DNA from 2 places in the Paenibacillus sp. GD4 genome. Region 1 is predicted to be linked to the other one. Evidence: a T-box and tRNA genes for the amino acid it is inferred to sense, from the RefSeq annotation. Region 1 holds a T-box; the other holds one or more tRNA genes.

Region 1 (12,304 bases):
CCCCTCTTGCTCCAGCTCCTCCGTGATAACGGTGTTCAGAGCAACGGTCATTTGGTAGCCGGCTGCCGAAGCGAAGCCTGCTTTGGCGTTCTTCTCTACGAGGAGCTCCTCCAACGGAATCGTTAGGTTCTCTCCGTCAAGAGTGATTTGGATAGAACCGTGCTCTACGGCTTGCTTCGTTTCCCGGGGGGTAAGCTCCTTTAAACGGTTCTGGATCGGTCCGACGAGCTTGCCGTACTTTTTGCCGGCTGCCTTCAAATTCAGCTTGATCGTAAAGTCGACAAATTCCCTGTCGTTTGATCCGATCCGAATAGCCTTCACATTGATCTCGTCCTTTATGATGTCTTCGAACCTGCCCGCATCGAATTTATGCGGCAGCATCATAATGAGCTCGGATAACGGCTGACGCGTCTTGATTCCGGCCTCGTTACGGATGCTTCGGGCGAGCTCGACGATTTGCCTCGCGGTTTCCATCTCAGCCTCAAGCCGCGGATCTATCGCAGCTTCGTTCACTTGAGGGAAGTCCGTCCAATGAACGCTGCCGGTTCCACCCAGGTTGCCGTATAGATCCTCTGCTAGGAACGGGGTATAGGGCGCCATCATGCGGGAAATCGTCAGCAGCACCACCTCCAAAGTTTGATAGGCGGAGAGTTTATCCTCGGTCATTTCACTGCCCCAGAATCGATCGCGCGATCGGCGGATGTACCAGTTGCTCAGCTCATCGATCAGTGTCTCCAGCTGCTTCGCGGGATTCAGGAAGTCGTACCCCTCAAGACCTTTCGTAACCACCTGCAGCGTGCGGTTCAGCCGCGACAGGATCCAGCGGTCCAATTCGTTCGAAGCCGCCCGCTCCGGATACTTATCCTTATCGTATTGATCGATGGTCGCGTACAGCGTATAAAACGAATGAACGTTCACCAAGGTGTCGATCACCTTCGACTTAGCTTCAGCGACGATTTGCTTCGAGAACCGCTTGCTGTTCCAAGGTGCGCTGTCGGACAGCAGCGCCCACCGGAAGGCATCCGAACCGTACTCCTCGATGATTTCCCAAGGGTCGATGACGTTGCCTTTGCTCTTGGACATTTTCTGTCCGCTCTCATCCAGCACATGCCCGGTGGAAAGGACGGCTTTATACGGCGGCTTGCCGTTGTATAGCGTGGAAACGGCCAGCAGGCTGAAGAACCAGCCTCTTGTCTGATCAATGCCTTCGCAAATCATATCGGCGGGGTACTGCTCCTGAAACTGCTGCTTATTCCCGAACGGATAATGGTATTGAGCAAATGGCATCGAGCCGCTGTCAAACCAGACATCGATCACCTCCGAGGTTCTTTGCATAGTGCCCCCGCAAGAACAGTGCAGATGAATTTCATCTACGTAAGGCTTATGCAGCTCCAGGTCGGCAGGCAGTGGCTTCACTGCCTTTTCCGAAAGCTCCTTCACGCTGCCCGGCGCATACTCGGATCCGCAATCGCTGCATACCCACACGTTAAGCGGCGTACCCCAATATCGGTTTCGGCTGATATTCCAGTCAACCAGCTCCTCCAGAAATTTACCGAAGCGTCCTTCCTGAAGATGGCCCGGATACCAATCAATGCTTCTATTATTCTCGAGCAGCTGTTCCTTCACCGCGGTGGTTTTGATAAACCAGCTCTCCATTGCATAATAGAGCAGCGGAGATTTGCAGCGCCAGCAGAACGGATAACTGTGCTCGTATCGTTCCTTGGAGTACAGCAGACCGTGTTCGGATAAGCGTTTGACGATATCGAGGTCGCACTCCTTAACGAACCGTCCGGAGTAATCGGCAATCTGTTCGGTGTAGCGTCCGGCCGGAGTAACGACATTCACAAAATCAAGCTCGTGCTGCCGGGCGGTGCGGTAATCATCCTCGCCATGAGCGGGCGCAATATGAACGATCCCGGTGCCGCTCGTATCGCTGACGTAGGCGGCATCCACAACCATGTGTCCCTTATTCGCTTGAATATAGCCGAAGGGAGGCTCGTAAGAAGTACCCACGAATTCGGAACCTTGATGCCGGGACAAAATTTCGTAGTCACCCTTCATGACCTTCTCGGCCAGCTTTTCCGCGACAATGTATACTTCACCCTGCTGTTTGACCTTCACATAGCCGATGTCCTTATGGACGGCCAAGGCGATATTGGCGGGAAGCGTCCAAGGGGTTGTCGTCCAGGCAAGGAAGGTCTCTTGGCCGTGCCTGCTGCGAAACTTCACGGTGGCGCTCAAATCCTTGACGTCCTCATAGCCTTGGGCTACCTCGTGCGAGCTGAGAGTGGTCTGGCAATCCGGACAATACGGACTGACCCGATGGCCCCGGTACAGCAAGCCCTTGCTATGGATCACGGACAAAACGTGCCACACGCTCTCGATGTACTCGTTCGTCAGCGTGATGTAAGGGTGGTCCATGTCCGTCCAGTAGGCGATTGCCTCCGTCAGCTCGCGCCACTGCTTTTCATACTCAAACACGCTGCTTTTGCATTTCTCAACGAATTCCGCAATGCCGTACGCTTCGATCTCCTGCTTGCCGGAGATGCCGAGCTGCTTCTCGACGCCAAGCTCAACGGGAAGGCCATGGGTATCCCATCCCGCCTTGCGAACGACGCGGTAACCGGACATCGTTTTATACCGGCAGATGAAATCTTTAATTACCCGCCCGAGCACATGGCCGATATGCGGCTTTCCATTTGCGGTAGGGGGCCCCTCATAGAAAACGAAGTTCGGCTTCCCCTCCCGGTTATCAATCGATCTGCGGAACGTATCCTGCCCCTTCCACTGCTCGAGAACGCGAAGCTCGCGTGTTCTTGCTTTTTCCTTCGAATCCACCTTTCTCATGTGTACCATCCCTTTCTTTCATGCATGTTTGGCAGAAAAACAAAAAAATCCCGCCCCGTAAGGGACGAGATTTACTTCTCGCGATACCACCCTTGTTCCGTAAGGATTCATGAAAACATGAGCTCACGACACTCTACTACGTACCATCATACGCGTCCATTGTAACGGCAGGATCCCGGGTCGGCTTACTTCGAACGCTTCAGCCTTCCTTCTCGGAGAGGATTTTCCGCTAAGTCTTGAACGTTGGCTTTCAGCACATGGCCAACTCTCTGGGGGACAAGGGGTTCAGCGTACTCTTTCTCGTCAATGAATTTAAATAAGGGTATTTAATTATCATCAGTTTTACACCAGTTTCAAGATATTGTCAACCCCTTCGGGCGAAAGCCTAAGCTTCCTAAGCCGGTGAAGGAACTTTGTTAAATACATCACATAGATGCCAAATTGTGGTGAATATCACTGAATCAAATTGATGCCGCATCATATAGTTAGTAAGGTGATGAAACGGGTAAGGGGTTTGCGAGCATGACACCTGCAGTAACCGGAAAAAGCAGAATAGTCCTACATGAACTGGCTTTTCATAAGGAAAATGATGACGAGATGCTGGTCGGCCGAACCGATATCGGTCACTATATCGCAATCCCCCTCCTGGGGTGGGAGGTGTTGAAGCATCTTCGCGAAGGGAAGACCATTGGTCAAATCGAGGCGTTGCTAACAGAGGAGCACAAGGAGCCCGTTGAGGTGTTGGAATTTGTGCAGGAGCTGATTACGGCGCATCCTTTTGTCAGAGAGCTTGACGGTGTCGTCATTCACGAACGTGTTCCTGTAAAAGAGCACTTGCCATGGATTCCGGCGTCCTGGGGAAGGATGCTGTTTCACCCCGCAGCTTTTACAGGGTATCTGCTGTTACTGCTGTTCACTATCACGGCTTTCGTGCTACAGCCGCACATCATACCTCGCGGAGAGGACTTTTTCTTTTCGCCGACATTACCGATGAATGTACTGCTTGCCTTAGGGGTATCGTGGCTTGTGTTGTTTTTTCATGAGCTGGCACATTTGGTTGCAGCCCGGTCGATTGGCGTAGCTAGCCGGTTCGGCTTCGGGCATCGGCTGGTTTTTCCGGTGGCGGAAACGGACATGTCCAATATTGTGGTCGTGCCGTACCGGCTTCGGTACCGGGCGTATTTGGCGGGACTGTGCTCCGACAGCGTGTTTCTGGCGGCGGCGACCGGAATTCAGCTGCTGCATCATGCGGGGGTTTTAAGCTTGGAGCCGGGCACCGTGCTGACGATAAGAATGATTGCCTTTCATGTGATGAATTTGATGCTGTTTCAGCTTTTATTTTTCATGAAGACTGACTTGTATTACGTAGTGACAACCTTCTTTCGCTGCAGAAGCTTGCTTGAGCATACGCAGCTGTTCCTCAAAAGCCTCATCCGGCGTGAATGCAGGGACGTATGGGAGACGCTGCCCTTCGGGGAGAGGAAGCTGATCCGCGGCTATGTCTGGTTTTATGCTGCAGGAGTCGTATTGACGGTGTTATGGTTTGTCTCGATTCAGGTGCCCGTTCTGTACCGCTTGGTGTCGGAGGCGGCTATCGTCCTGCAGTCGAAGCAGGTGTTTTCCTGGGGGTTCGCGGAAGGACTGCTGCTCATCGTCCTGTGCCTTCTGCCGGTGGGGCTGCTGTTATGGTCCTGGAGCCGGAAACGGCGGGGTGCGAAGGGAGGTGAACACCTTGAAAATAAAAGTTAAGCCGGTGCCGGCGATTCGTACAACAGGGATTTCTGTCAACTAAAGCATTATGAAGGTTAAGGAAGGAGGTGAGACCGCATGAAGAAAATCAAAATCAAGCCGGTACAGGAAGTAAAAACAACAGGTCTTGCGTTTAACTAAGAACAGATTCGGAACGGGGTGGACGAGAAGCTATCCCGTTCTGTTCATAATATAGGAGGTACGACGGGTGTGAAGCCTCAATTCAAAAGCATGTTATTCGTACGTACTTTAGCTAACGGAGCTCTTCGAATCGGTGAGACCTTCCCGGGAAGGGCCGTGGAGATCGAGGATGGGGACGGCTCGATCGGCAGGCTGATTCGGCTTATGGATGGCTCGCGTTCGATAACTCAGCTGCATGAGGAGCTGGTGAAGGACTACCCTGAGACAACAGTGGATGTTGTTGGAGAATGCATCAGGGAGCTGGACGGCCTCGGCTTTCTGGACGACCGGTCGGCTCTGGAAAGGTCGACCCTGAGAGGAAACGAGCTGGATCGGTTCAAGGCGAACTTGAATTTCTTCTCGTATTATTCGACGCTGGAGCAAAGTCCATGGGAGATGCAGGAACGGATCACGACTACCCGGGTCACCGTCATTGGCCTCGGAGCACTTGGCTCGGGAGTACTGCTGCAGCTGGCCGGCTGCGGAGTGAAGCGGATCCGGGCAATCGATTTCGATACCGTAGAGCCGAGCAATTTGAACCGTCAATTGTTATACAACGAACGGGACATCGGCCGACTTAAGGTGGAGGCGGCTGCGGAATTTATGTCGCGCTTTTACTCGGAAATGGAGCTGGAGACAAGGGTGGAGGAGATCCGGTCGGCTGACGATGCGAAGCGGGCGATCGAAGGCAGCGACGTGGTGGTGCTGGCTGCGGACCAGCCGCACTTTTCGCTGGAGCGGTGGGTGAACCGGGCTTGTGTAGAGCTGGGAGTACCGCTGATCGGCGGCGGAGTGAATGTGATCGAAGGTCAGTGCTACACGGTCATCCCGGTGCGAACAGGCTGTATGGATTGCAACCGGCTGAAGCAAAGCAGACTCTCGGAGGAGCACGATGCTTTCATTGAAGCGGTCCGTTCGTCCGGATTTCGTATGCCGAGTGCGGCGATTGCCGCGAACTATATGCTGCTCGCCGGAATGGTTTGCAGCGAGCTCGTTAAGTACGTGACCTGCATGGCTCCTATGATGACGGAGGGAAAGGTGATCTCGATGCACTTCGGCACCTTCGCTTGCCGGGAGGCAATGGATTTCCGTTCTCGGGAAGAGGGGTGTCCCACCTGTGGGCAAGGGAGTCCCGAGGAGGCTGCTGATGCTGAGGACGGGGATCTTCGTCTCCTTGAGTGTGGATTATGAGTACGCTCGCAAGGTCCTGGAATAAGGGTTCCGGGGCTTTTTTGCGTTAGATGAAAGGCTGTGCAGAAATATGTACATACAACTTGGAAGGGTGGTATAATGATGACAATACAAATTCACGCAAGTTCAAGTGAGGCTATGAGGTGAGCGGGTGTCCGATCAAAGACAACTTCCTAAATACATGCAATTAAAGCAAGAAATTATGAGCTGGTTTCATACGGGTCAGCTGAAGACCGGCGATCAGATGCCTACCGAGCTCGAGATTGCGGAACGATTCGGCGTAAGCCGGCAAACCGTACGTCAAACGTTCGGCGAATTGGAGCGCGAGGGCTGGCTGCAGCGTGTTCAGGGGAAGGGCACCTTCGTGTCGGTACCGCTGAACCGCCAGACGCAGGAGGTACAAACCGTCGGGATCATTACGACTTATATTTCGGATTATATCTTTCCCCATATCGTTCGGGGGGCTGAGGCGGCGCTGCGGGCACGCGGTTACCGTATGCTGCTCTCCAGTACGGATAACGACAAGGCCAAGGAGCTCGACAGCCTGCAAATGATGATGAGCCAGCCGCTGAGCGGCCTGATTATCGAGCCGACGCGCAGTGCCGAAGGGAACCCGAACCTGGCCCATTATTTGTCGCTGGATTATCACGGCATCCCGTATCTGATGATCAACGAGCGCTATGCAGAGATGGACTGTCCCTGCGTAAAGGTTGATGACGAATGGGGCGGATACTTGGCGGCGGAGCATCTTCTGCGGCTCGGCCACCGGAGAATCGCCGGATTCTTCAAGTCGGACGACCTTCAGGGAGTAGGGCGGCTGAAGGGCTTCATCCGGGCGCACCGGGAGCTGCAGGTTCCCCTGTCTCCGGAGCTTGTGGTTCACTACAAGACGGAGGAAAAGGGCACCAAGCCGTATGAAGCTGCCTTGGGGATGCTGGGTGCGGCTTCAGAACGGCCGACGGCCTTCGTCTGCTACAACGATGAGCTTGCCGTACTGCTGCTGGAGGCGATCCGGCAGGCCGGACTCAGCGTCCCGCAGGACGTATCGGTGGTTGGCTTCGACGATTCCCCGCTGGCGACGGCGACGGAGGTGAAGCTGACGACGCTGACGCATCCGAAGGAGGAGCTCGGTACGGCGGCAGCGGAGTGGATTATAGCCATGATTGAGAAGCGGCAGGTGAACCGCTCGGACAATAAGGTGTTTAAACCGGAGCTTATTGTACGCGAATCGACCCGGGAGCTGTGAATCCCGCTAGAAGGGAAAAAATGTATAGCCAATTTGTACGTACAAATGTATAATAAGGGATAGAAAGCGAGACGTTTGCGGAAAGGATGAAGTCAAGTTGTTAGAACAACTGAAGCAGGAAGTACTGGAAGCAAACCTGGATTTGCCAAGGTACGGATTGGTTACGTTTACATGGGGAAATGTCAGCGGTATCGACAGAGACAGCGGCCTTGTCGTGATTAAGCCGAGCGGGGTTCCCTATGAAGAGCTGAAGCAAGAGGACCTGGTGGTGCTGAATCTTCAGGGCGAGGTCGTGGAAGGGAAGCTGAGACCTTCCTCTGACACGCCGACGCATTTAGCACTTTACCGGGCCTTCCCCGGGATCGGCGGTATTGTTCATACCCACTCGCCGTGGGCGACGAGCTGGGCACAGGCAGGTCGCGGCATTCCGGCGTTAGGGACGACGCATGCGGATTATTTTTACGGAGAAATCCCATGTACCCGCCTGATGACCGAGGAGGAAATTCGCGGAGCCTACGAGCTCGAAACCGGCCATGTCATTATTGAGACGTTCGAGAAGCGCGGCCTGAATCCGGTGCAGGTTCCCGGCGTGCTGGTGAACTGCCATGCGCCGTTCAGCTGGGGTAAGAATGCTCACGATGCCGTCCATAACGCCGTGGTGCTCGAGGAAGTGGCGAAGATCGGACTTCACACGCTGCAGCTCAATCCTTCGATCGGAGCGATGGACCAGACGCTGCTGGACCGTCATTTTCTGAGGAAGCATGGGGCGAACGCGTATTACGGCCAGAAGTAATTTTATTGGGGAGGTTAAAGGCTCATGGGGAAGAAGTATGCAATCGGTGTGGACTACGGTACGGAATCGGGGCGTGCGGTGCTGGTGGATTTGACCGACGGCACGGAGGTAGCCGACCATGTGACGCCATATCCACACGGGGTGATTGACGAGCGGCTGCCGGAATCGGGCATGAAGCTGGAGCATGATTGGGCGCTGCAGCATCCTGCGGATTATATCGAGGTGCTGAGGCGGTCGGTGCCGGCCGTGCTGCAAGCCTCAGGCGTGAACCCGGACGATGTGATCGGGCTGGGAATTGATTTTACGGCATGTACGATGCTCCCGATCGATGAGAACGGGGAGCCGCTTTGCCTGCAAGCGGAGTGGAAGGACAATCCTCACAGCTGGGTGAAGCTGTGGAAGCATCATGCGGCTCAGGATGAAGCGAACCTGATCAACGATATTGCCGAGGCTCGCGGGGAAGAGTTCCTGCCTCGATACGGCGGAAAAATTTCGTCCGAGTGGATGATGGCGAAGGCATGGCAAATTCTGAATGAGGCTCCTGAGGTATATGCTCGTGCAGATCAGTTCCTCGAGGCGACGGATTGGGTCGTTTCACGGATGACGGGGAACATTGTCCGCAACAGCTGTACGGCCGGGTATAAGGCGATCTGGCATAAGCAGGAGGGCTACCCGGGCAAGGATTTCTTCCGTGCGCTCGATCCTCGGCTGGAGAATTTGACGGAGACGAAGCTCCGGGGCGAAGTGCTGCCGCTTGGCTCCAAGGCGGGCGAGCTGACGGAAGAGATGGCTGCGGTCATGGGGCTGAAGCCGGGCACGGCAGTGGCGGTCGGCAACGTGGATGCCCATGCGGCGGTTCCAGCCGTTGGTGTGGTCGAGCCGGGGAAGCTGGTTATGGCCATGGGCACGTCGATCTGCCATATGCTGCTCAGCCCCGAGGAAAAGCGGGTTGAAGGAATGTGCGGTGTTGTTGAGGACGGCATCATCCCGGGCTACCTCGGCTATGAGGCGGGGCAGTCGGCGGTCGGCGATATTTTTGCATGGTATGTGGATGAAGCGGTGCCTGCCTACGTGAAGGAAGCGGCGGAGCGCGAAGGCTTGAACGTCCATGAATGGCTGGAGCAGCGAGCGGCTTCGTATAAACCGGGCCAGACGGGCCTGCTGGCACTGGACTGGTGGAACGGGAACCGTTCCGTGTTAGTGGACGCCGACCTGACGGGCCTCTTGATCGGCTGTACGCTGCTTACGAAGCCGGAGGAGATTTACCGCGCTTTGCTGGAGGCCACGGCCTTCGGTACGCGCAAAATCGTAGACGCCTTCCACGAGAACGGCGTCGAGGTGCACGAGCTGTACGCTTGCGGAGGACTTCCGCAGAAGAACAAGCTGCTGATGCAGATCTACGCCGACGTGACGAACCGGGAGATCAAGGTGGCCGCTTCGAAGCAGACGCCTGCGCTTGGCGCGGCGATGTTCGGTGCTGTAGCGGCCGGAGCGGAGAAGGGCGGCTACGATTCAATCGTGGAAGCGGCGAGGAAGATGGCTCGCGTAAAGGACGAAACGTTCAAGCCGATTCCGGAAAACGTGGAAGTATACGAGAAGCTGTACCAGGAGTACAACCGATTGCATGATTATTTCGGCCGCGGAGAGAACGATGTGATGAAGCGGCTCAAGTCGATTAAAGAAGCGGCATTATAGGATCATATATTCCAGGGAGGTTATGGAAATGTTGACTAGCAAGCCTTATGTATTCTGGTTTGTCACCGGCAGCCAGCACTTGTACGGACCGGAAACGCTGAAGGAAGTGGAAGCGAATTCGCGTGTCATCACTGAAGGACTGGACCGTGATCCGGCGATTTCGCATCCCGTTGTGTTCAAGGAAGTACTGACGACGCCCGAGGACATTCGCCGCCTGTGTATCGAAGCGAATGCGGATGCCGAATGTGCCGGAATCATCACGTGGATGCACACCTTCTCTCCGGCCAAAATGTGGATCGCCGGCCTGTCCGAGCTGCGCAAGCCGCTGCTGCACCTTCACACGCAGTACAACCGCGATATTCCATGGGACAGCATCGACATGGATTTCATGAATACGAATCAAGCGGCGCACGGGGACCGCGAGTATGGTCACATCGGTGCTCGCATGGGCATTGCCCGCAAGGTGGTCGTCGGTTATTGGGAGGATCCGGCCGTGCGTACGCGGATCGGCGGCTGGATTCGGACGGCCGTGGCGCTGAATGAGAGCCGGGTCTTGAAGGTGGCGCGCTTCGGAGACAATATGCGTCAAGTAGCGGTAACCGAAGGGGATAAAGTCGAGGCGCAAATCAAGTTCGGCTGGTCTGTAAACGGCTACGGGATCGGCGACTTGGTTGCACGGATGCGGGATGTGAGCGATGCCGAGGTAACGCAGCTGTTCAAGGAATACGAGGAGCTGTATGTTCTGTCGCCGGAAGCGCGTGCGGAAGGCGCGGTGAAGGCTGCCATTCTGGAGCAGGCGCGCATTGAGCTCGGGCTGCGGTCGTTCCTTGAGGAGGGCGGCTTCGGCGCCTTCACGACGACGTTCGAGGACCTGCACGGCATGAAGCAGCTGCCGGGTCTTGCAGTTCAGCGCCTGATGGCGGACGGCTACGGCTTCGGGGGCGAGGGCGACTGGAAAACGGCGGCGCTTACCCGCCTGATGAAAATCATCGCCGGCAACGAAGGTACGTCCTTTATGGAGGACTATACTTATCATTTTGAGCCGGGCAATGAGCTCGTGCTTGGCGCCCATATGCTGGAGATTTGCCCGACAATTGCGGCGGATCAGCCGCGCATTGAGGTGCATCCGCTGGGCATCGGCGGCAAATCGGATCCGGCCCGCTTGATTTTTAACGGCCGTGACGGCGCTGCGCTGAATGCTTCTCTCATTGACATGGGCAGCCGATTCCGTTTGCTGATCAATGAGGTGGATGCGGTGAAGCCGGAGCGCGACATGCCGAAGCTTCCTGTGGCCCGCGTGCTCTGGAAGCCGCAGCCCTCGCTGCAGGAGTCGGCTGAGGCCTGGATCCATGCAGGCGGAGCGCACCACACCGTGTTCTCCTACAAGGTTACGACGGAGCAGCTTCGCGACTGGGCTGAGCTGACGGGCATCGAGTGCTTGGTGATTAACAAGAACACGTCGTTAGACGCATTCCGCAATGAGCTTCGGTGGAACGATCTATACTATCGGATGCGTTAGAAGGGCTGGGAACCGTGGGCACGTTGAATCGTGCTGCGGTTCCTTTTTTTGAGGGCGATGGCAAAAATGCGATTACAGCGCGAGAATACCACCCCAAACATCAGCATTGGAGGCCTGTAATGGCAAATTTCACATTACAGGCGGAACCATTGGCGAAATGCAGCGAGCTAGCCACTTCATGCCCTTAACTTTTCATGGCGCTAACGATTCACCACACAAATATTCCCGATCGTACCTGTCATACAACCGCTTGTCCATGCGCTATCTTGCCTTCCTGAACGAAGGGGATAAGCCCTGAAGGCCGCGGGAACCCCTAATACAAGCTCAATAAAATTCTCACTTGTCATGTGAGTTTGCCTCATGCTATAGTAGCAAGAATAATGTGGAAGGACTTCTAGGGATCCGGGCTCGGCCGAACCAAGCGAAGTCAAGCGCGGGCAATACCGTGCTACACCGTAGGTATAAAAGACCTCGGGCAAGTTCCGCCGTCACCGGTGGACGCTCGAAGGTCTTTTTTGCTTTACCTTGGTAAAATCAAACAAAAATGGAGGGGATTCACTTGACGGCGGTCATTGAAGTAGACCAATTAACCAAAGCTTATCGCGTCAAAAAGAAGAAGCAGGGCTTCCTTGGAAGCCTAACCTCGCTCGTTCGGGCGGAGGAGTACGAGAAGGTCGCTCTAGAATCCATCAGCTTCCAGGTCAAGCCGAAGGAGCGGGTTGCCTTCATCGGACCGAACGGAGCCGGGAAATCCACTACGATCAAAATCCTCAGCGGCATCCTGCATCCGTCAAACGGCCAAGGCCATGTGCTCGGCTACTGTCCCTGGAAGGATCGGCACAAGCTGGCCTATCACATCGGTACGGTGTTCGGGCAAAAATCGCAGCTCTGGTACCACCTGCCCGCCATCGATACCTTCGAGCTCATGAGCCGAATCTACGAAATCGACCGGGCCGATTTCCGCACCCGCCGCGACCAGCTGATCGAGCGGTTTGAGCTGCAGCCGTATCTGCAGACGCCTGTCCGCAAGCTCTCGCTCGGGGAACGCATGCGCTGCGAGATTGCGGCCGCAATGCTTCACCGC
Region 2 (12,304 bases), 1.0 Mb from region 1:
CGCCGATGCCGGTTACGGTGGTGAGGAAAACTATGCGTATCTAGAGAAAGAAAACATGGAAGCGCTTGTGAAATATAATTCCTTTCATAAGGAGGTATCAAGAGCTTGGCGAAACGACGTATCCCGCTTAGAAAACTGGACGTACAACGAGGACAAAGACAGCTGGGTATGCCCAAACGGACGAACACTACATTTTATTAAGGAGAGCAAGAACAAGACTGATAGTGGGTACGGGGTCAAATTGCGGATCTACCGAAGTGAAAACTGTGAGGGGTGTCCGTTCAAAGAGAAATGCACCAAGTCTGAACGCAGCCGCGAAATAAGGGTCAGCATGGAGTATCTTCGCTACAAAAAAGTGGCTAGAGAAAAATTAAGAAGCGAAGATGGACGCAAGCTCTCGGTTCAACGAATGATCGAAGTGGAAAGTGTGTTTGGGCAAATGAAAAATAACCGGGGATTCCGGAGGTTCCTGCTTCGCGGCTTACCAAAAGTAAGCCTGGAGGTCGGGTGGCTTTCACTTGCCCACAATTTGCTTAAGGTGGTAACCACGGAGCAAAAAAGACATATAGCCGGGCAAGAATGAACCCTGTCCGGCCATTTTTTCACGAAATTCGGGGTTGTATAAAAGGGGCTGTCCCTTTAAGTAGATTTTTCGCTACTTTTGGGACAGCCCCTTTGTCATAACAACTTATTCGCCGCTTCCCCCAAGGGGAAACTCTTGAACCGATTGCCAAATGCCGTTTTCTGTTTGCCTCAGCAGAACAACGTGGTTCACCGTGCAGCGGAAATCAACAGGTTGCTTTCGGACGCTGGATAGAACATCGTGCAGCTCATCGTCTCCCAGCTCTTGGGCTATCGTCAGATGAGGAGTAAAGGCATACGGTTTGGCCTGTTCTTGAAGCACACCGCTGCACAACACCTCATACGCTTTCTGCATCGGCTCGGGGTCCGCCAGCGCCATATAAATGACATTGTTAGCCGGATAAAAGGTAGAGAACCGATTAAAATGCAATATAAAGGGCTCCAGCTTCCTGGCCGCTTCCGTCAAATAGGAAATGCCTTTCTCCAGCTGCTCCTCGGAGATGAGTTCCTTTTCCCGGAGGGTCAAGTGAGGCTTAATGATGGAGTAATGGGTATCGTATCGCTTTCGGTAACGATCAGCGAATTCCTGGATTTCGGAAGATGGAAATACGGCAAGTCCGTACAACATACAATCCCTCCTTATCGACCTCATCAGGGCAATATTCGCCCATACTTCATTATAGCGTGTCGGGGCGAGTGTTGCTATGCTTCTAGAAAATATACACATGGCAAGTACTGACACCATACAATAAATGAAAGGGGATTTCTTTTACCTTCTATTAAGGGGCGGTGCTGATGAGAAGACAAGTGCACAGCGATGAGGTAAAGGAAGCTGCTCTACGGAAGCTCCAGGAACGCGGAGTGGCTCTGGAAGAAGTAGCTTGGATCGTTCGCGAAATGCAGCTACCTTATCATCCCACATTAACCATGGATGTATGTATCGATGCGGTTCATGCCGTATTGCAAAAGAGAGAGCTGCAGCATGCCATCTTGGTAGGCATCGAACTGGATGTTTTGGCGGAGAAGGGCATGCTGTCAGAGCCGATCCAATCGATCATCGAAACGGATGAAGGCTTGTTTGGCTGTGATGAGACTTTAGCGCTTGGTTCTGTGTTCAGCTATGGAAGCATTGGCGTGACCACCTTCGGACATCTGGATAAGCAGAAGATCGGAATGATAAAGAAGCTGGACACGAAGGCAGGCAATAGGGTACACACCTTTCTGGACGACCTGGTAGCCAGCATTGCGGCATCTGCTGCAAGCCGAATCGCACATCATCATAGGGATGAGTCGGAGCGAAGTTAAATACTGGAGAGAGCCTCTTAAAAATAAGGAGGCTCTTTTTGGGTTATGCTAAGTACCGACCTTAATCCCATTTCTGATACGGAGTGAAGAACAATGAGCTGGGTTTATTGGAGTAAGCTTTATGAAAGCAAATTTCAAGCCGGGTGCCTCGCGAAGCGCATGGAAGAAGACTGGTGGATATACGGCTATGAGTGCCCGGCTGAGGTTCAGGTATACAAATCCAAGAAAGGCCGATTCGGTGTAAGATATTTATTATAAAAAAACCTTGACTATCGACTCTACAATCGTGTATATTTAGTTTTGTCGCCATTTGCGAACGAAAGCTAACCAACGCGGGGTGGAGCAGCCCGGTAGCTCGTCGGGCTCATAACCCGAAGGCCGCAGGTTCAAATCCTGCCCCCGCAACCAAAGCATTAGGGCCCTTAGCTCAGTTGGTTAGAGCGGTCGGCTCATAACCGATTGGTCGGGGGTTCGAGTCCCTCAGGGCCCACCACACCAAAATGCCGGAGTGGCGGAATAGGCAGACGCACAGGACTTAAAATCCTGCGGTAGGTGACTACCGTACCGGTTCGACCCCGGTCTTCGGCATCAACACAGAGAATCCTGTGAAGCGCTCGCTTGAGCAGCGCTGAGCAGGATTTTTATTTTCTCAGGATTTTTACTTTCTATAGAAGTGATCAATTGGGCCGGTGCCTGCATATATATAATTCATTAGTGCAAGAGCAGGGAGGAGACGCCTATGCCGTCTATCATTTTGGCTCCGATCAAGTTTGTGGATGCTTCCGGTGAAGTGACGTTTGGGGATGTGCTGCAAATAACACCCAAAAGCACAGATAAGGGTTACTCAGGTGCCGGCGGGGGAAATACAGGTGATTTCATGACCATTCTATCGATATTCAGCATGACCAACACCTTTGATCCGGATGGAGTCGACTCGAACAATGCCGGCAATAATTAACGCACGTCTCCCACAAGGGAGCGTGCGTTTTTTCTTCTCAATAATACCTTACATCAATGTCACGAAAAGTATGATCCCCTAGATGCTTGCGCATATGCAATTGAATGATCCCGTCCCGATACACGGCTTTGCAGCTGTCAGGATAAATCAACCTGTGCAGCCGGATCGTTTGCTCCTTTTTATCCGGCAATCCGGTCAGTCGAACGGCATTCACGCTTAAGCCCACACGAATTTTGCGGGCCTGATCTCTGTCAGGAACGTGTATTTTAACAATCACGTTGTTGTGCGTCTCGAAGGTTTCCGTGTGCAGATGGTTTTTGACACGTTCCGCAGCATTGCTTACACTCGGCAAAGCCTGCTTCATCACATCTTGAACATATTCCTGTATCCAGGCAAGCCCCTCTCCCTTGCCGGACCCGCCGGGCGCGAAGGGGAGCTTTCCCCCGAAAAATTGTTCGAATTGCTTCCAATCAAAGGTTCCGTAAGGATTCCCGTTACTCTTGTTTCCGTCCGCCATATGCATCACTCCTCGGCATAAATATATGTAGTCTGAGAGAAAAGCATGAATGTCTCAGGCACAGTTTCAGGAAGAAGCACATACTCCTACCTCAACAAACATATACATAAAACAACATACACACGATGTCATAGAATGTAAGGGTGTTTGCTATGCCGGCTATCGTAGGAAGTATTAAGATTGTAAGTGTTGGTCCCAGTTCGATTGTTCAAATCGGCGATTCTCTTCAGCTTGCCCCGCAAAGCTCTGCCAAGACGTTCGCAGGAGCGGGTTCGTTCAATACGGGGGATTACTTGCGCGTCATGAACTGGTACAGCAATACGAATACGAATGACCGTGATATTTTTGATTCCAATCCCGTTTCTGTTAACAAGGTAGGTGGGATCTAGAACATGTCGATTGTGGTCCATCAGAGCATCTGTATACATCAGCTAAAGGTAGACGCACTTAACAATTCGTCCGTACTGCAAATCGGTACGACAGGGGCGATTCGAGCGCTATCCAATCTATATAATACAGGCGGTTTTACCGGCCCGGCTCCTGAAGCGGGGGTGCAGGAGTTTCCTTCACCGCTCGTTCCCCTGCCGTCGGTAACGCCGTAAGACGGAGGAAGAGCATGCAACCAGCCGATATCCACGCATATTTTCAACAGCTGCAGGCGTACTTGCAATGGCAAACCGAGCGGATTCGGGAACTGGAGCAAAAAGTGACCATGCTAGACAAGGAAGTGGAGGCTCTTCGAAAGCAGCGAGGGATTACAATTGAGAAAATCGAATACACGTTCGATCAACTGAAGGTAGATAAGCTGGAGGGCACTTTAAACGTAGGAATATCGCCTTCAGGGTTATCCGATAAGTCGCTTGACGATCTGACGGTGGGCGGGAAGGAAGTCGTGAATAATACGGCCATTTCCGAAGGATTTCAGAGGATTCATGGCGCAGTCCTATCGTATTTGGAGCGGGAGGGGCCAGGGGAGCTGCAGAGGAAGGCGGAGGAATACGACAGTCCTCTTGAGGAAGATATGCAGGATCAGATGCTGGCTGATTTGCGAGGTCAGATTGGGGAACGTATCGATGCTTATACCCAGCTGATGAAGGATAACAAAACGGGGATGCTTCCCCCTGACAAGGAACAGATGGTAACGGACAAGGTCGTCCATGATATTCGATTAGGTATTGAACAATATTTCCGAAACAAGGCTGGAAAGGGGAAGGACACGGATGATTCTGCAGGTAGAGAATAAGGAAATAAGTGTGGGTAATATTCAAGTAGTCGGCGTGGCCAGTTCCTCCTTATTGCTGATAGGGGATGCACAAAATATTACGCTGTCTTCCGTTTTTGATACTCCTCCGGAGTCACTAATCATCGGCCCCCTTGTTCCCCTTGCTCCCGAGACGGGGAAGCGATGACCTACCGAAAACCTAGGACCTCGGTAGTCAATGAAGTGAAAGTGATCGGCGTCGATTCCGCGGGAGTGCTGTTCGTCGGTGACATGAAGGCTTTCCTCCCGGTCAACAAAGCTTTAGCGGTTCAAAGGGAGCTGCCTACCTTTTTTGGAAAAGAGGGTGCGTTCAGCGATTATAGGACGTTCACTCGCCCGATTCCGCAGGTAGTACCGGAGGATGAGGTAACGATGGAAGTACGGGATACGAACCCTTTTATCAAAGTAAATCGGGTGAGGGTGTTCTCGGTTACGAACTCCTCGTTGCTTCAGATCGGATCGTTGGATATTGTTCGAGCCGAGGCGCGAGTCTTAAATATTCGCCAGCTTTTAAAGGGCAAACGCCCTATATAACTCCTTCCAGCTAACTGGAGGGATTTTTTTGCATGAAGGAGCCCCTAGGGCGGATAAAGTGCTCGTATCCACTCCAGGGGCAGATACCGTTAGGGCAGGTCAATCAGCATGAAGAAGGCGCCATCTGCAGAATGAAGAGTAAGCTCCGGGGTTTGGGTAATTCGGGCTGCGTCTCTTGTCTTTAAGCTCGTGGAATCGTTAAGCTGCAGATCTCCCTCCAGCACGTGAACATAAATACGTCTCCCTTCGGGCTGTGTGAAGGTCAGCGCTTTCCCCGCCTCCAGCTTGGACAAATAAAGTGTTAAATCCTGATGGATTGACGCGATTCCGTTTCCTCCCGATTTGGCTACGATAGGCAGAAGCCGGTTCGTCAGCTGATCAGGTTCATATTGTGTGGTCTCGTAAGAGGGCTCAAGTCCTCGTGTATCCGGGGTAAACCAAAGCTGAAGGAAAGCTACCTCGTCGTCTCCGGGATTAACCTCCGAATGGATAATTCCTGTGCCAGCCGTCATGCGTTGTACACCACCGAAGGTAGTGACGGCGGAATGTCCTGTGCTGTCCTCATGCTTCAGCTCTCCTCGAAGCACGATGGAAACGATCTCCATCTCGCGGTGAGGATGAGCTCCAAAGCCTCGTTGGGGTGCGACGATATCGTCGTTCAGTACGCGAAGTGGGCCGAATTCCGTATTATTCGGATCGTAGTAATCGGCGAAGGAGAAGCTGAAGTTACTTTTGAGCCAGCCGTGGTCGGCGCTGTAGCGTTGGTCTGCAGGGTGTACTTGAATCAAGATGGGTCCTCCTAACGGGATCGAATATTTGTAAGTCTGTTGCTGTTGAACAGCGTTGTCACCAGCCTCAAGAACTGATAAACTGATCTAGATTATTATACCAAATGTGCATGGATATAAGGAGGTTTCCCCATTGGCTCGCAAAAAAATCGAACACGTCGGTATTATGGTTAGCGATATGGACAAGTCAGTTGCATTTTACCGGGAGGTCGTGGGACTTGAGCTGAAAGGCATGCTGGACCATACGAACGGCGTCATTAAGCTTGCTTTCATGGGCTTTAACCAGACGAACGAGACGGAGCTGGAGTTAATATACGGCTACAACGAAGGGCTTCCGCAGGAGGGGAAAGTGCATCACATTGCCTTTACGGTGGACGATATCGAAGAGGAATGGAAACGAATTCAATCGCTTGCCGATATGAAGCTGATCGATTCGGAAATTACGACCCTTCCGAATGGCAGTCGATACTTTTTCTTTCATGGACCGGATGGCGAGTGGATCGAATTTTTCCAATCAACTCGGGCATGAACGTAAAGCCAAACGCCGCTAACGGCAAGAACGTAAGGATCAATTGTTTTCAATGCAAGAACTTCTATGTAACCTGGGACCCAAGCTTCCCAAGGGGATGCCGAAGCTACGGAATTAAAACTAGAGAGCTTCCCTCCGCGGTCGTTCTGCGAACAACGGGTCAGCCCTGCATTGGATTCGCCGACAAACACTAGACTGCTGCGTGCACATAAGTGCACTTCGGTGGTCTTCTTTTTTTGGGGGAAATGGGCATTGAGCCATGATATAATCAGAAAGTATAGCAAGAATAGAAAGCAGGTGTACTTACCATGGAGGAGCAGAATCGAGAACCGCTGCAACAAGCGCTCGATCGTGTTGCTAAGCTTGAGGCGGAGGTGGAACGATTGAAGGAAGAGAATGCAAGGCTGCGAGCCGCCTCTCTTCAACGTTCGAATCCTGTGATGTCAAGCAAGTTGAGAGAGGCGCTGCGAGAGTGAAACTCAATAAGAATTGTTATCTTCCGGGGGAAGAATCAAGTCGGTTAGCTGATGCTTGAGGGAATGGAAAACCGCCTTGTTTCTTCTTATCTGGTGCTGAGCCGATTCTAAACGTCTGCGGTTGCTGCGAACATAGTTTAGCAGCTTCTCATGCTGCTTTTTTAGCCGGTTGGTACGCGCCCGCAGTTCCTCTGAATCCGATAGCAAACGATTGTGGTTCAATACGACCTCTCTCCCGTTTTGAGATGATAATAAAAATTAAGCAGAATGATCTAAGACTAGGGAGGACAATCCTGCCACTTACTCTTTACCCACAAGTATTGAAAAAGAAGCATGAATATGTTGAGTGATACTCACTACAACAAGTATCCTTAAATCAGTTGCGATTTTCAAGTAGAACGTGATAAATAGTTTGAATTCGCTTTTGAAGGGAGATGACCGTATGGCTTGGCTAAAAATAAATTACTACTCGGAAGCACTGCGGTTGCCCGTAGCCATGGACGTCTTGCTTCCCGAGCAGGGAAGCGGTGCCTATGAGACATTGTATCTGCTGCATGATATGGGAGACGGACATAGCGCTTGGCTGAGACGTTCCGGGGTGGAAAGATATGCAGAGAGGCTTCCGCTTGCCGTAATAATGCCGGCCGGACATCTGGGCTGGTACACGAATATGGCTTTCGGGCGCGATTACTTCCACTTTATTACAGAGGAGCTGCCGGCGCTTTGTGAAAGGACCTTCCCGCTTGCGGCCCATCGAGATGGACGCTATATTGCCGGAGCCGGTGCAGGTGGCTATGGCGCGGTCAAGGCAGGCTTGCTTGCCTCAAGCACATTCGCAGCAGCGGGATCCTTCAGTGGCACGCTGGATGTACTTGCAGCATACGATTCCATGGAGCCAGGACATGCGAGGGATGTTTTCGGTGAAAGGGAGTTCGCAGCGGGCAGTACAAATGACCTGAACGCCGCCGTGAAACGGATTGCTGAGTCGGACAAGCCAAGAACCGAAATGTATGTAAGCTGCAGTACCGAAAGTCCGAATTACAATAACAATGAGAAGTTCTGTAAGCTGATGAAGGAGCTTGAACAGCCGTTCATTTTCCGGACGGATCACGGTAAAGGGAACTGGGCGGATTGGGACCGGGAACTGGAGCAATTTGTAACATGGCTATCCGAGCGGAAGCGGCGCAGTGAATAGGAGGAGATGGCATGGCACACATCCAAACCCAGCTGTACTCTGAGGTCTTAGGGACCGAGATGGACGTGAGCATCATTGTTCCTCAGGAGAAGCAGCCCTATGCGGGGGACGGAAGGCTGAAGGTACTTTGGCTGCTTCACGGCGGCTCCGGCGATCACACGGCTTGGCAGCGAATGAGCAGCATTGAACGAATTGCAATGGAGTATGGACTCGCTGTGATTATGCCCGGAGCATTTCAGTCTTGTTATACCGATATGGTGCATGGGGGACGTTATTTCACTTATCTGAGCGAGGAGCTGCCTCGAATTATTCGGCATATGCTGCCGCGGCTTTCGCCTGCGCGTGAGGATAATTATATTTCCGGCTATTCTAACGGGGGTTACGGCTGTCTAAGGGTAGGATTGGCTCGTCCCGACCTGTTTGGCGCCATTGGTGCATTTTCGGCGGGAGACAAGTCCGATATCGAATTCGTAAACGATGGCTCCCAGCGTGCCAAGGATCGGATCATGCTGTTTGGTGAAGGGAACTTTAAGGGAACGGAGAATGACTTGAAGCATCTGGGACGTGAGGGGCTGAAGATAGGCAAGTCCGTTGCCCGCATATATCATGGCTGCGGCAGCTTGGACCCTTGGCTTGATTTAAACCTGCTGTTGAGAGATTTTTTCCTTTCGCTGGAGGGAAATCCATACAAGTACCATTATCATGAAGCGGAAGGTCACGGCCATACCTGGCAATTCTGGGAACAGGAGCTTGTACGATTCCTGGAATATCTCGGTTTAGGTAAGACAGAAGGGCAGTATTTGATGGGAATGTAGAGCTTTGCGAATACGATTCAGGCGCCTTCCGTTAACCTCGGGGCGCCTTTTTTGGCAATGGCATTGGAGGAACGATAACTTGCAATCAGGTCCTTAATTTGTTAATATAGGAACAAATGTTCGTTATTGGGGTGATCTGTTTGGTGCCGGTTACAATACATGCAAGCTTACCTTCGCAAAGAACGAAACAGCTAAGAACGGAGGAGGCGAAAGAATCGCTGATTCGGAGTCTTGGTGTTGCTATGTTCACGGAGAGAGAGGCGATCATTTCCGTTAGGGGAGATTCACAGCTGCAGACGTTTCAAGGCAAGATTACGCAGCTTGATAAGCAGCTAAGAAACATCAGGGTAGAGAACAAGGATGAGTATACGTGGATTCCATTTGAAGATGTGATGAAGATCGAGATTATTATTGATGATCATATTGTAGGCATCTTCAAGTAGCTAGAGCGGCTTTCAAGCTCTATTCCTTTTTCTTGTGTTCATTGATATTTTTGGATCCCCTACTGACCAGCTCCTGTACAAGCGCCGCGAAGAAGGCTAGAGGCAATAAGTGAAGGGCAAGGCTGAAGATGTCCATAGAACATTAGCTCCTTTACATGATCTATATTCCATCATTCCCATATAATGGGCCGCTTACTCTATATAGTATCACAGATTTCTTGGGAATGCTCACACAAAGTGTAATCGATCTTCGTATGAGCGCGGAAATGATTACAGTATTTGTTTAATGAAAAAAGATGCATCCCAAGTGGCTTGCCTTGCACAGGGCCGAGGTATGCATCTCTTGATAACTTGTGTTGCGCTTATTTTTTCGTTACAGGAATCCAAATTTCACTTGTAAACGTAGGTGAAGTCGTGTCCTTGTCCTTATTCCACAAGATTTCCGGGCCTTCAGCTTGCTCATATATCGAGGATGGGAACCATTCCGAATAAATTCGTCCCCAAATGCTCTGCAGTGTGTCAGGAAAAGGGCCTACGGCATGGAACACGGCCCAGGTCAAGGCCGGTACTTCCAGCTGAGCGAGATCGCTTGGAGCCGGTTCACTCGTAGCCGCACCAATATAATGATCCAGTTCTCCGTTTTCTTCCATTCTTCCTTCGGAGAAATTGACGGAAGCGCTGATCAGTCCCGAGGGCTCGATATTTGAAAGTGATTTAAGTCTTTGAATCAATTCCAAGTCCAAGCTTTTCCACATAGCGGCGATTTCCGGGTTCACCCCGTGAAAAATGACCGGCACTCTTTTTTTCAATCCCACGATACGAAATGACTCTTTCTCTACAATGCGGTAGTTCATTTCCGTTCCTCCTTGAATCGTTAATTGAAGCGACATGCGGGGATACGCTTTTAAGGAATGGCCGGATTTACGCACCTCGGAAGGATTCATACCGTGCAGCTTATGAAAGGCCTTAGTGAACGAGTCGGGAGATTGATATCCGTATTTCAAAGCGATATCAATCACTTTGGCTTGATCGGTCAGCAGCTCGAAGCCCGCTAGTGTCAGCCGTCTCCTTCGTATATACTCCACCAAGGTTATACCGGCCAGGTAGTAAAACATCTTCCTGAAATGATGCTCGGAGCAATGCGCAAGGCGCGCTACTTGGGCAAAGTCCACCTCATCCTCAAGATTGTCCTCCACGTAGGCAATGGCATTATTCATAGCTCTCAGTAAATCCATGCGTCTCACCGTCCATAGGGTCATTGTAGCAGCAATACTTTCACTATACCCGACATTTTGTATGTAAAAAAGGTCGGATTTACATCCGACAGAGTTCGAAAGATACATGATGTTAAGCTCAAAAAGCAAAAAAGCCCTTGAAAATCAAGGACTTTTTCAGTATGACCTGTAGTGGGCTCGAACCACTGACCCCCACCCTGTCAAGATGGTGCTCTCCCAGCTGAGCTAACAGGTCTCGATATATTTTGTTTAGCGACAAGTGTTATATTACCAAGCCTGGACAACAAAGTCAACACTTTTTTTTGAAATTAAGGATCTTGAACTCCAACTGACTCTGTCGACACGAAAGCTGCACATTATGATATAATGTCACCAATAGAAAATCACTTGGAAAGAAGGGGACTTATGAAGGATTTTCCGGGGGTCAGTAGTGGCTTAACCGAGGTGAGTGAGGACAAGCTGGACTGGGGCGAGCAGGAGTGGGGCACACACCGGTATCATGTTCGCATGCTGCTGGAGGATACAACCGCTCAGCTTAGCTCTTTCGATAAAGCGGCGGTGCTCGGTGCAGGGAACCATGGAGATGTGGATCTGCCGGAGCTTGCTTCACGTTTCAGCCAGCTGACGGTGCTCGACACAGAAGCGAATGCGATTGAGGAGTTCATGGAAGCAACAGGCGGGTTCACCTCACCCAAGTTCAAATCGCTTGCTCACGTGGACTATACTTGCCTGGACCAGTTAGGCTTCTATCAAGACTATGAAGAGAAGCTGCAGGCAGGTATACCGGCGGGAGAGCTAGCCGGTTGGCTGCGCGATCAGGCGTTTTTGGTGAAACGGGAAGAAGCGCTGCCTCATATGAAGAAGTCCTTCAATCTTGTCGTTTCTTCCGGAGTGCATACGCAACTATTTTATTTACACGCGCTATCGCAATTGGCCGAGTACATGCATTTATATAATGAGGCGGATACAGCACAAATCGTCGAAGCTTTGGGCTTCTTAAGGAACAGCGTGGTGGCGGATTACAATACCCTGCTTACATCGCTCGTAAAGCCGGAGGGCCGCGTGGCAGCCTGGACGGATATTATTCTGCTGGACGAGTCGAAGAAGGATTTGCTGGACCAGCTTAATCAACTGAACAACGATAATGAACGGGTGAGGTTCCTCTTCCAGGCCTTCGGCAAGTATGGGATCGAATCGGCCGTAATAGGCCTCAAAGATCTGTTCGATAAGCTAAAGCCTGAACAGCAGCTATTCAAGAGCTGGGTATGGCACACAGAGTCAGGGAAGTCTTATCTCGTTGCAGGGCTGTCAGGACGAGTGAGAGCGTAGGGGCATGAAAGCTAGAAGCTCTTCTTCCGTAGCGAAGCTGCAATTGGAAAGCACGGGAGTCTTCCTAAGTTTGATGGACATTTGATTGACTATACTCGTTAATGCGGCCGTATCCGCTTCGTCGAGGGAAAACTGGACGCAATACTCATAATGTTCTTCCACGGGGCGGATCGTACGCACGACGAGACCGAGCAGCCGAAACTCCTTGCCAAGCGCCATGAACCTTAGTTCCACCAGTAGGTTGCCCTCATCCGGAAACGGAGCATCCGTATAGAAGCGTGCACCGCCTGCACTTAGATCCAAGAGGGCGGCTTTTACCATTTTGTAATCAAGCTCC

What was found. The T-box of region 1 lies ahead of ileS (isoleucine--tRNA ligase). A T-box ahead of a tRNA ligase gene usually reads a tRNA of that ligase, here a tRNA-Ile.
Region 2: it encodes a tRNA-Ile, which carries the amino acid that the T-box ahead of ileS (isoleucine--tRNA ligase) is inferred to sense. The anticodon was not compared.

What each region holds. Positions count from the first base shown of each region.
Region 1 is NZ_JAVCYK010000001.1:3,613,227-3,625,530, forward strand. It holds gene ileS (isoleucine--tRNA ligase) at 1-2,847, opposite strand, end outside; T-box leader at 2,905-3,163, opposite strand; gene RAC89_RS17565 (hypothetical protein) at 3,370-4,596, shown strand; gene RAC89_RS17570 (HesA/MoeB/ThiF family protein) at 4,807-5,967, shown strand; gene RAC89_RS17575 (GntR family transcriptional regulator) at 6,149-7,213, shown strand; gene araD (L-ribulose-5-phosphate 4-epimerase) at 7,311-8,006, shown strand; gene RAC89_RS17585 (ribulokinase) at 8,031-9,701, shown strand; gene araA (L-arabinose isomerase) at 9,730-11,220, shown strand; gene RAC89_RS17595 (ABC transporter ATP-binding protein) at 11,765-12,304, shown strand, end outside.
Region 2 is NZ_JAVCYK010000001.1:4,644,699-4,657,002, forward strand. It holds gene RAC89_RS21885 (IS1182 family transposase) at 1-583, shown strand, start outside; gene RAC89_RS21890 (2'-5' RNA ligase family protein) at 689-1,210, opposite strand; gene RAC89_RS21895 (phosphatidylglycerophosphatase A family protein) at 1,378-1,887, shown strand; tRNA gene RAC89_RS21900 (tRNA-Met) at 2,219-2,295, shown strand; tRNA gene RAC89_RS21905 (tRNA-Ile) at 2,304-2,380, shown strand; tRNA gene RAC89_RS21910 (tRNA-Leu) at 2,390-2,475, shown strand; gene RAC89_RS21915 (spore germination protein) at 2,627-2,845, shown strand; gene RAC89_RS21920 (Hsp20/alpha crystallin family protein) at 2,883-3,362, opposite strand; gene RAC89_RS21925 (spore germination protein) at 3,515-3,751, shown strand; gene RAC89_RS21930 (spore germination protein GerPB) at 3,755-3,964, shown strand; gene gerPC (spore germination protein GerPC) at 3,979-4,605, shown strand; gene RAC89_RS21940 (spore gernimation protein GerPD) at 4,583-4,771, shown strand; gene RAC89_RS21945 (spore germination protein GerPE) at 4,768-5,157, shown strand; gene RAC89_RS21950 (pirin family protein) at 5,247-5,945, opposite strand; gene RAC89_RS21955 (VOC family protein) at 6,079-6,474, shown strand; gene RAC89_RS21960 (hypothetical protein) at 6,783-6,950, shown strand; gene RAC89_RS21965 (alpha/beta hydrolase) at 7,393-8,145, shown strand; gene RAC89_RS21970 (alpha/beta hydrolase) at 8,157-8,960, shown strand; gene RAC89_RS21975 (YolD-like family protein) at 9,104-9,403, shown strand; gene RAC89_RS21980 (AraC family transcriptional regulator) at 9,766-10,638, opposite strand; tRNA gene RAC89_RS21985 (tRNA-Val) at 10,801-10,873, opposite strand; gene RAC89_RS21990 (hypothetical protein) at 11,044-11,967, shown strand; gene RAC89_RS21995 (PilZ domain-containing protein) at 11,947-12,304, opposite strand, start outside.